DNA from 2 places in the Streptomyces sp. G5(2025) genome. Region 2 is predicted to be linked to the other one. Evidence: riboswitches for the same ligand, from Rfam matches in the RefSeq annotation. Region 2 holds a riboswitch; the other holds the start of a gene.
What was found. A riboswitch is a leader RNA that binds a small molecule or an ion and turns the genes downstream of it on or off. The one in region 2 is predicted to bind cyclic di-AMP.

Region 1 (4,464 bases), 1.1 Mb from region 2:
TTCGTTCCGCTCGATGACCGCGTTCGCAGCGCTCAGGATCGTCTGCGTGGAGCGGTAGTTCTGCTCCAGGAGGATCGTGGTGGCGTCGGTGTAGTCCTCCTCGAACTGGAGGATGTTGCGAATGGTGGCGCCGCGGAAGGCGTAGATCGACTGGTCCGCGTCACCCACCACGCACAGCTCGGCCGGTTCGCCGGGTTCGCCGGAATCACGGCCCTCGCCTCCGGAGGGGCCGACCAGCTCGCGCACCAGGGCGTACTGCGCGTGGTTCGTGTCCTGGTACTCGTCGACCATGACGTGCCGAAAACGGCGGCGGTAGTGCTCGGCGACGTCCGGGAAGGCGCGCAGGAGGTGGACCGTCGTCATGATCAGGTCGTCGAAGTCCAGGGCGTTCGCCTCGCGCAGGCGCGACTGGTACATGGCGTAGGCCTGGGCGAGGGTCTTCTCGAAACCGTCCGCCGCCTGACCGGCGAAGTCCTCCTCGTCGATCAGCTCGTTCTTCAGGTTGGAGATCTTGGCGCTGAAGGACTTCGGCGGGAACTTCTTCGGGTCGAGGTCCAGGTCGCGGCAGACCAGGGCCATCAGACGCTTGGAGTCCGCGGCGTCGTAGATCGAGAAGGAGGACGTGAAGCCCAGCTTCTTGTACTCGCGGCGCAGGATGCGGACGCAGGCGCTGTGGAAGGTCGAGACCCACATCGCGTTGGCCCGGGGGCCGACGAGCTGCTCGACGCGCTCCTTCATCTCGCCCGCGGCCTTGTTCGTGAAGGTGATCGCGAGGATCTGGCCGGGGTGCACACCGCGCTCAGCGAGGAGGTACGCGATGCGGTGGGTCAGCACGCGGGTCTTGCCGGAACCGGCGCCGGCGACGATGAGCAGCGGGGAGCCGGCGTGCACGACCGCCGCACGCTGGTTCTCGTTCAGCCCCTCCAGGAGCGTCGCCGGGTCGATGACCGGGCGCGGGGCTCCGTCGCGGTAGTGCGTGTCCCGGGTCATGGGCACGTCGAACTTCCCGCTGAACAGGTCGTCCGGAATCGGTTCCGGAGCACTGTCCTCGGGCGGCGGCGGGGGCTCTTCGCCCGCGGCCCGGGAAGGCTGCAGGTCCGCCAGGAAGCTGTCATCAAAGAGGCTGCTCATCGCCTCCCGAGTCTAGGCGGCCCCACTGACAACCCGCCCCGGGTTCCGGCCACCTTCCTCCGGAACCCGCCCCGCCTACGCCCCGCCCGCGTCCGGTCACGCCCTGCCACGCGACCGCCCGCCCCGGCCAGGAGCCCCGCGACGTAACGAAAATGTATCGGGCATATCGAACATCAACCTTCACACGCGTCACACAAGTTGGCTAGCGTGCCCCGCGGGCCGCTCGTCCCCCCACCGGCGAATCCCGCCGGGAACGGGCTGCCTCCGCCGAGTCCGACATGTTCGGAGCCGGGGACCCACCGAAAACTTGGGGTGAATCGGTCCCGTACGAAGTACGGGACTGTAGGGCAGCCTTCCGGACCACTCGCCCGAACCCGACAGCTAACCCGGTAGGCGGTCTACGGAAGGAGTCGCCTCCCTTGGCGTCGCACCGCAAACCGCGGACCCGGACAACCGGAACAGCAGGAATAACCGGAATGGCCGGGATGGCCGGGATGCCTGGAGTACGCACTGCTCCCGCCGTCGGCATCACGACGGCCGCCCTCACCTCCGTGGCACTCCTGTCACAGAGCGCGCAGGCGGCGCCCTCCATACCGGCGAAGCCCAGTCTCGAAGAGGTGCGGCAGAAGGTCGACGACCTGTACCACCAAGCGGGCATGGCCACCCAGAAGTACAACGCGGCCAAGGAGAAGACCGGGAAGCAGCGCAAGAAGGCCGACCGGCTGCTCGACGACGTGGCCAGGCGCGCGGGCAGGCTGAACGAGGCACGCCAGGAGCTCGGCTCCTTCGCCGCCGCGCAGTACCGCACCGGGGCCGTCTCCCGCACCGCCACGCTGATGCTCGCCGAGGACCCGCAGGGTTACGTCGACCAGAACCACCTGATGGACCGGCTGACCAAGCGGCAGAAGAAGGCCGTCGACGACTACCGGACGCAGCAGGCGTCGGCGACGAAGCAGCGCACGAAGGCCGCACGGAACCTGGAGACGCTGAGCGACTCGCGGGACGACCTCAGGACGAGCAAGCAGACCGTCCAGAGGAAGTTGGGCGAGGCGCGCGAGCTGCTCTCGGAGCTGACCGCCGAGGAGAGGGCCCGGCTCACCGCGATCGAGCGGAAAAAGGAGCGGGAGGCCAAGCGCAAGGCCGAGGAACTGGCCCGCAAGGAGGCCGCCGAGGCGGAGCACAAGCGCAAGGCGGAGGAGGCGGTCCCAAAGTCTGACTCTGGCCGTGACTCCGACACGGACACCCGTTCGGGTTCGGACTCCGGTACCGGCTCCGGCTCCGGCTCCGGACGCACCGACGGCACTTACGCCACCAAGGCCGCGAAGGTCATCACGTTCGCCGAGGCGCAGATCGGCAAGCCGTACGTCTGGGGCGCGACCGGGCCCGACTCCTACGACTGCTCCGGGCTCACCCAGGACGCGTGGAAGGCCGCAGGGATCACTCTGCCGCGCACCACATGGGACCAGGCGAAGGCGGGCACGACCGTGAAAACCGCCGACGCCGAACCGGGTGACCTGGCCTTCTTCCACGACGACATCAGCCACGTGGGGATCTGCATCGGCGGCGGCAAGATGATCCACGCCCCGAAGCCGGGTGCGAAGATCCGCGTCGAGTCGATCTGCTCCATGCCGATCCACAGCGTGGTGCGCCCGGCGTAGCCGCGGAAAACGGCCCTCTACGCGCGCGTGGCCCGCGCTCCGTCGGGAGCGCGGGCCACGCGCGCGTAGAGGGCCGTTCGCACGTCCGCAGGATCAGGTCCACAGCGCGGCGATGAAGATGTTCGCCGTGGTCAGCAGCCCCACCGCGCCGAACACGCCCTTGTCGGTCTTCTCCTCGTCCCGCTTCACGTAGACCAGCGCGAGGATCACGATCAGCACGGCCATCTTGATGCCGATCTTGACGTTGTTGACCGGGTTGTCGTCAGCCTGGTTGAGGCCCACGAGAGCCACACCGGTGACAAGCATGACCAGCGCGCCGTGCAGCATCGCGGGACTGAAGCGGGCGGTGCCCTGGCCCATCTGCTTCATCTGAGTCAGGAAGCCGCCCAGGAGTGAAGCGATACCGATGATGTGCAGGCCGACGAAGAGATGGATGAGTACGTCCATGAGGCCGGAGCCTAGCCCGGACCCGTGCCGCCCCTCACAGGCGGGCCCATAGCACCTTCCGTCGGACCGACAGGGCACAAACTGCCACATTGGTCACGGCTGTCCGCGAAGGCGCCCCTGACCCGTCAGCGGCGCGAACAGGCGTGGTCACGATTCCGACATTCCCCGGCAGTTGCGCACAATCCGCCTCCAGACCGTGACGCCCCGGTTTAGCGTCCTCCCCCAGGTGACCGGCTCCCCACCGCCGCCCCGCTCAGGGCGGCAGTCGGCCACCACCGCCGAGAAACCCGGCGGTGGCCCGCTCCCCCTGTGCGGGCCGCCGCCGGCCAGCTAAGGAGCCCTTTCGTGGCAGCGCACCGTAAGCCCAGGCAGCGCTCGCTCAGCGGCCACACGGCCCGCACCGCCGCCACCCTCGCTCTCGCGGGAGCCGCCTCGATGGCCGCGTTCGACGGCTCCGGGCACGCGGACCCCCGGCTCAGCCCCGCCGAGGTGAAGTCCCGGGTCGACACGCTCTACCGTGAGGCGGAGATCGCCACCGAGAAGTACAACGGCGCGAAGGAGAAGGCCGAAAAGGTCGAGAAGTCGCTAGACGAGCTGCGCGACGAGGCGGCCCGCAAGGTGGAGAAACTCAACGCCGCCCGCAACGACCTGGGTGCGTACGCCACAGCGCAGTACCGCGCGGGCGGCATCGACCCCTCCGTGCAGCTCGCGCTCTCCTCCGACCCCGACCAGTTCCTGGACCGTGCCTCGCTCGCCGACCGGGCGGGCAGCCGCCAGGCAGCGGCCCTCAGCGGCGTACGCAAGAGGCTCCAGGAGCTGGACCAGCTGCGTACCGAGGCCGATGGCCGCCTGGCCACCCTCCGCGCGCGCCAGGCGGACCTGAGGAAACACAAGAAGACCGTCACCGGCAAGCTCGGTGAGGCCAGACGGCTGCTGGCCCGGCTCACCGAGGAGCAGCGCGTGGAGTACGGGAAGCCGGCGGGCGATGACCAAGGCGGCAACAGCGGCCGGGCCACCCGTACGCAGGCCCGTGACACCCCCCTGAGCGGCACCTCCAAGGCTCCCAACGCCCGCGCGGCAGCCGCTGTTTCCTACGCGTACAAAGCCATTGGCAGTCCCTACGTGTGGGGGGCGACGGGCCCGAGCGCCTTCGACTGCTCAGGGCTGGTCCAGGCCGCGTACCGCTCGGCGGGTGTCTCGCTGCCTCGCACCACCTACGCCCAGATCG
Region 2 (4,464 bases):
GAGTTGCTCCGCATCGGGTGCCATCCGCTCGGTCGCGGCCAGACTCGCCGCAGGAGGCATGAAGTCGTCCCAGTCCCGGTGGAACGCGTCCAGCCAGACCAGCCCGGCCACGTCCCCCGGGTACAGCTGCGCGAACCGATGCGCGTAGGCACCGCCGAGTGAGTGCGCCGCGAGTACGTACGGGCCGGCGATGCCCTGGGCGCGCAGCAGCTCGCGCAGTTCCGCGGCGACCTCGGCGGCGCTGCGCGGCAGCGGCAGCGGGTCGCTGTAGCCCGTGCCGCCGCGGTCGTACACCACGGCGGTGGTGAACCGCGAGACGCCTTGCTGCACGCCGAAATAGTCCAGGCCGACCGCGCCGGCCCCCGGCAGGAACACGACGGCCGGTCCGCCGCCGCCCGACCGGTGCACGAAGACGCGGCGGCCGTCGATCTCCTCGAACCCTCCGACCGGCGGGGCGAACCGGGCCGGGGAAGTGCTGTTGTCCGTCATGCGACGAGGCTGCAACGTTGACGCACGGTCAGGGTCAAGCGGCATCCGAAGGCCCTTGGTTCGCTTCACCCCCTCGGATGGCGTACTGTTGTGTTTACCGACGCGGGGTGGAGCAGCTCGGTAGCTCGCTGGGCTCATAACCCAGAGGTCGCAGGTTCAAATCCTGTCCCCGCTACTGAAGGCCGAAGGCCCGGAGTCAGTGATCACTCACTGACTCCGGGCCTTCGGTGTTTCCGGGGCCTTCTCACGCCTTCGCCCCCACGCCCCCGTCACCCGTCCGGCCCACACCGGCTCGCACCCGAGGCCCGCTCCAGGAAGCCTGGGTGCAGCGCGGCGATGGGCGCGGGATCGGCGGGAGACAAGCGGTGGGGCAGCGTGGAGGTACCGGGGGCAGCGGAGCCACCGCGCACGAGCGGATCCTCGTACGCGTCCTGCCCGTCCTGCTCCTGGTCGTCGGGGTCGGGTACGACGTCCTGACCCCGCCCGAGTTCACCGCCGCCCCGCTCTTCACGGCGGCCCCACTGATCGCCGCCCCCTTCTACTCGCTGCTCAGCACCGTCCTGACCGGTGTCGCGGCCTCGGCCGCGGTCATCGTGCTGCACTACGGCAACTCGGCCGGCGGCCATGTCGAGGCCGTCACCGAACTGCTCACCGTGGCGACCGTCGCGGCCCTCGCCGTCTTCATCAACCGCGTGGTGCGCCGCAGCAACGACCGGCTCGCCATCGCCCGCTCCATCGCCGAGGCCACCCAGCGCGCCGTCCTGCCGCAGCCCGACCCCCGCATCGGCGGCCTCGACCTCGCGGCGCGGTACGAGGCCGCGCAGGCCGACGCGTTCATCGGCGGCGATCTGTACGCCGTGCAGGACACCCCGCACGGCGTACGGCTCATCGTCGGCGACGTCCGCGGCAAGGGCATGGGAGCGGTCGCCGCCGTCGCCGTCGTCATCGGCGCCTTCCGTGAGGCCGCCGAGCAGGAGACCACCCTGGAGGCGGTGGCGCAGCGCCTGGAGCGGGCCCTCGCGCGGGAGGGCACCCGCCGGGAGGGGCTCGACGCCTTCGAGGGGTTCACCACCGCCGTCCTCGCGGAGATCCGGCTCAGTGAGGGCTGCGTACGACTGGTGAACCGGGGGCATCCGGAGCCGCTGCTGCTGCGGGGCGACGGGCGGCTGTGCGTGCTCTCCCCGAGCGAGCCCGCGCTGCCGCTCGGCATGGGGGAGCTGGGGGCGTGGCCGGACCGGGCGGACGAGTCGGAGTTCCCGCCCGGCGCGATGCTGCTCTTCTACACGGACGGGTTGTCGGAGGCGCGCGACGCGACCGGGTCCTTCTACGACCCGGCGGCCCGGCTCGGTGGCCGGATCTTCCCCGGCCGCGAGGGTCCGCACACGCTGCTCGCCACGCTCACGCAGGAGGTACGACGGCACACCGGGGGCGCGGCGACGGACGACATGGCGCTGCTCGCGGTGCGGCGGCCGACGACCGGGGACGGGAAGACGGCGGGCGGGGTGAGGGCCACTGGGAGGACCACTGGAGGGGTCACTGGCCGTGACTGAAGTGCAGCCCTGAGCAAGGCTAGTGACGTCATGTCAAGGGAATATAAGGTTCCGGCCGTCGGCATTCGCGAGATGACGAGAGGTCAACTCGCCCTGTTTTCCCTCTCTGTGTCCCGTAAGTACCGGCCGAGGGTGTTAATGATCAAACGGAACAGCTTGGAATACGGCACCACTGTCTATTAACGTTCGATAACGCAGCGCGGTCGTCCCAGCCGTCACTAGAGACGGCTCCGTGCGCACACGCCTAATCCCGCAAGGGAGCCGGGGAACCACCAACTTGGGGTGAATCGGGCACCTGTGCATCCGTGCCGGTGGTCCGTAGGAGACCTTCCTGCTCCGAACCCGTCAGCTAACCCGGTAGGCGAGAAGGAAGGAAAGGAGTGCGCCCCAGTGGCGTCCAACCGGCCTGCCCCCCAAGCCGCGTACATACCGAATGACGACGACTTCGGTGGATACGACCAGGAGACCTGGCAGGGCCAGGAGACCTGGCAGGAATGGAATCCCACCGAGGAGTCCGTCCGTCCCGTCCGCGGCAGGCACCGTGTGCACAAGAAGGGCGGTGGCGGGCTCGCCCGCAGCTCCACCGTGCTGGGTGTCGGCGTCATCGCCGCCGTCGGCGCGGGCGGCATAGCCACCGCGCAGGACGGCAAGGCGCCCGTCTCCATCTCGATGCCCGACCTGGGCGCCGTCACCGACTCGCTGCCCGAGGCCGAGTCCCTGCCCGGCGTGGGCTCCCTCATCTCCGACGACTCCGCGGCGCCCGCGGGCCCCGAGACCGTCACCGCGGCCGCCCCGCTGACCGCCGCCGGTGTCAGCCACACCGACGCCCAGCAGGGCGCCACCGACGCGGGCGAGGCGCTGCGCGCCCGCATCATGCAGCAGGCCGAGAACCAGCAGGACCAGGCGGACGACGCGGTGCGGACCGCGGCCGAGGAGGCCGCCGTCAAGAAGGCCGCCGAGGAGGCCGCCGCCCAGCAGAAGCAGGCCGAGCGGAAGGCCGACGCCCAGGCCGCCGCCAAGAAGAAGAAGGAGCGGGAGGCACGCGAGGCCAAGGCGCTGGCCGAGCGCCGTGCCAAGCTCGCCAAGAGCTACGCGCTGCCCACCTCCTCGTACACCATCACGTCCCACTTCGGTGTCGCCGGCTCCATGTGGTCCTCCGGGCACCACACCGGTCTCGACTTCGCCGCACCGACGGGTACCCCGCTCAAGGCCGTCCACACCGGCACCGTCAAGGAGGCCGGCTGGGCGGGGGCGTACGGCTACCGCACCGTCCTGGAGCTGAACGACGGCACCGAGGTCTGGTACTGCCACCAGTCCTCGATGACCGTCGGCGCGGGCCAGAAGGTCAGCACCGGGGATGTCATCGGGCGCGTGGGCGCGACCGGCAACGTCACCGGACCGCACCTCCACATGGAGGTCCACACCGCGGGCGGCTCCACCGTCGACCCGCTCGCCTGGCTGCAGAGCAAGGGCCTCAACCCCTGACCGGGCCGGAGGCTTGACGTTCATTTGGAGGCTTGACGTTCATTTGGGGGAGCAACCGGAATGCTGTTTTCCTCATGCTCGTTGAGGAACGCATGACTTCTCTTCGTACGCTTGGCTCATCCGACCTTGAGGTCTTCCCGCTCTCCCTCGGCGGCAACGTCTTCGGCTGGACGGCCGACCGGACCGCGTCCTTCGCCGTCCTCGACGCCTACACCGCGGCGGGCGGCAACTTCATCGACACGGCCGACGTGTACTCGGCCTGGGTGGAGGGGAACAAGGGCGGCGAGTCCGAGACCCTCATCGGCGAGTGGCTGGCCGAGCGCGGCAACCGCTCCGACGTCATCGTGGCCACGAAGGCCGGCGCCCACCCGGAGTACCAGGGCCTGGCCCCGGACACCATCAAGCGCGCCGCCGACGCCTCCCTGCGCCGCCTGGGCACGGACTACATCGACCTCTACTACACCCACTACGACGACCCGTCGGTACCCGTCGAGGAGATCATCGGGACGCTGGACGAGCTGGTCGCGGCCGGCAAGGTGCGCGCCATCGCCGCCTCCAACATCACGCCCGAGCGGCTCCAGGAGTCCCTCGACTTCTCCGACCGCGAAGGCCTGACGCGGTACGTCGCGCTTCAGCCGCACTACAACCTCGTCTCCCGCGACACCTACGAGGGCCGGCTCCAGGAGGTCGCCTCGCGCTCCGGCCTCGCCGCCGTCCCGTACTACGCGCTCGCCTCCGGCTTCCTCACCGGCAAGTACCGCCCCGGCACGCGCGTCGAGAGCGCGCGCAGCAGCCGGGTGGAGGAGTACGTGGGCACCGAGCGCGGCGACCGGGTCCTCGCGGCGCTCGACGAGATCGCCGGGGCACATGACGCCCAGGTCGCGACCGTGGCCCTCGCGTGGCTCGCGGCACAGCCCACCGTGGCGGCGCCGATCGCCTC

Region 1: it holds a riboswitch for cyclic di-AMP, as region 2 does, so the genes downstream of both, ACOBQB_RS32600 (NlpC/P60 family protein) here and ACOBQB_RS27585 (M23 family metallopeptidase) in region 2, are expected to answer to the same signal.

Annotation. Positions count from the first base shown of each region.
Region 1 covers NZ_JBMUZT010000006.1:4,764,818-4,769,281, reverse strand. Annotated here, with positions in the region: gene pcrA (DNA helicase PcrA) at 1-1,131, opposite strand, end outside; cyclic di-AMP (ydaO/yuaA leader) riboswitch at 1,387-1,542, shown strand; gene ACOBQB_RS32600 (NlpC/P60 family protein) at 1,551-2,789, shown strand; gene ACOBQB_RS32595 (hypothetical protein) at 2,883-3,236, opposite strand; gene ACOBQB_RS32590 (NlpC/P60 family protein) at 3,582-4,464, shown strand, end outside.
Region 2 covers NZ_JBMUZT010000006.1:3,694,217-3,698,680, reverse strand. Annotated here, with positions in the region: gene ACOBQB_RS27600 (alpha/beta fold hydrolase) at 1-489, opposite strand, end outside; tRNA gene ACOBQB_RS27595 (tRNA-Met) at 591-664, shown strand; gene ACOBQB_RS27590 (PP2C family protein-serine/threonine phosphatase) at 855-2,039, shown strand; cyclic di-AMP (ydaO/yuaA leader) riboswitch at 2,271-2,418, shown strand; gene ACOBQB_RS27585 (M23 family metallopeptidase) at 2,430-3,524, shown strand; gene ACOBQB_RS27580 (aldo/keto reductase) at 3,617-4,464, shown strand, end outside.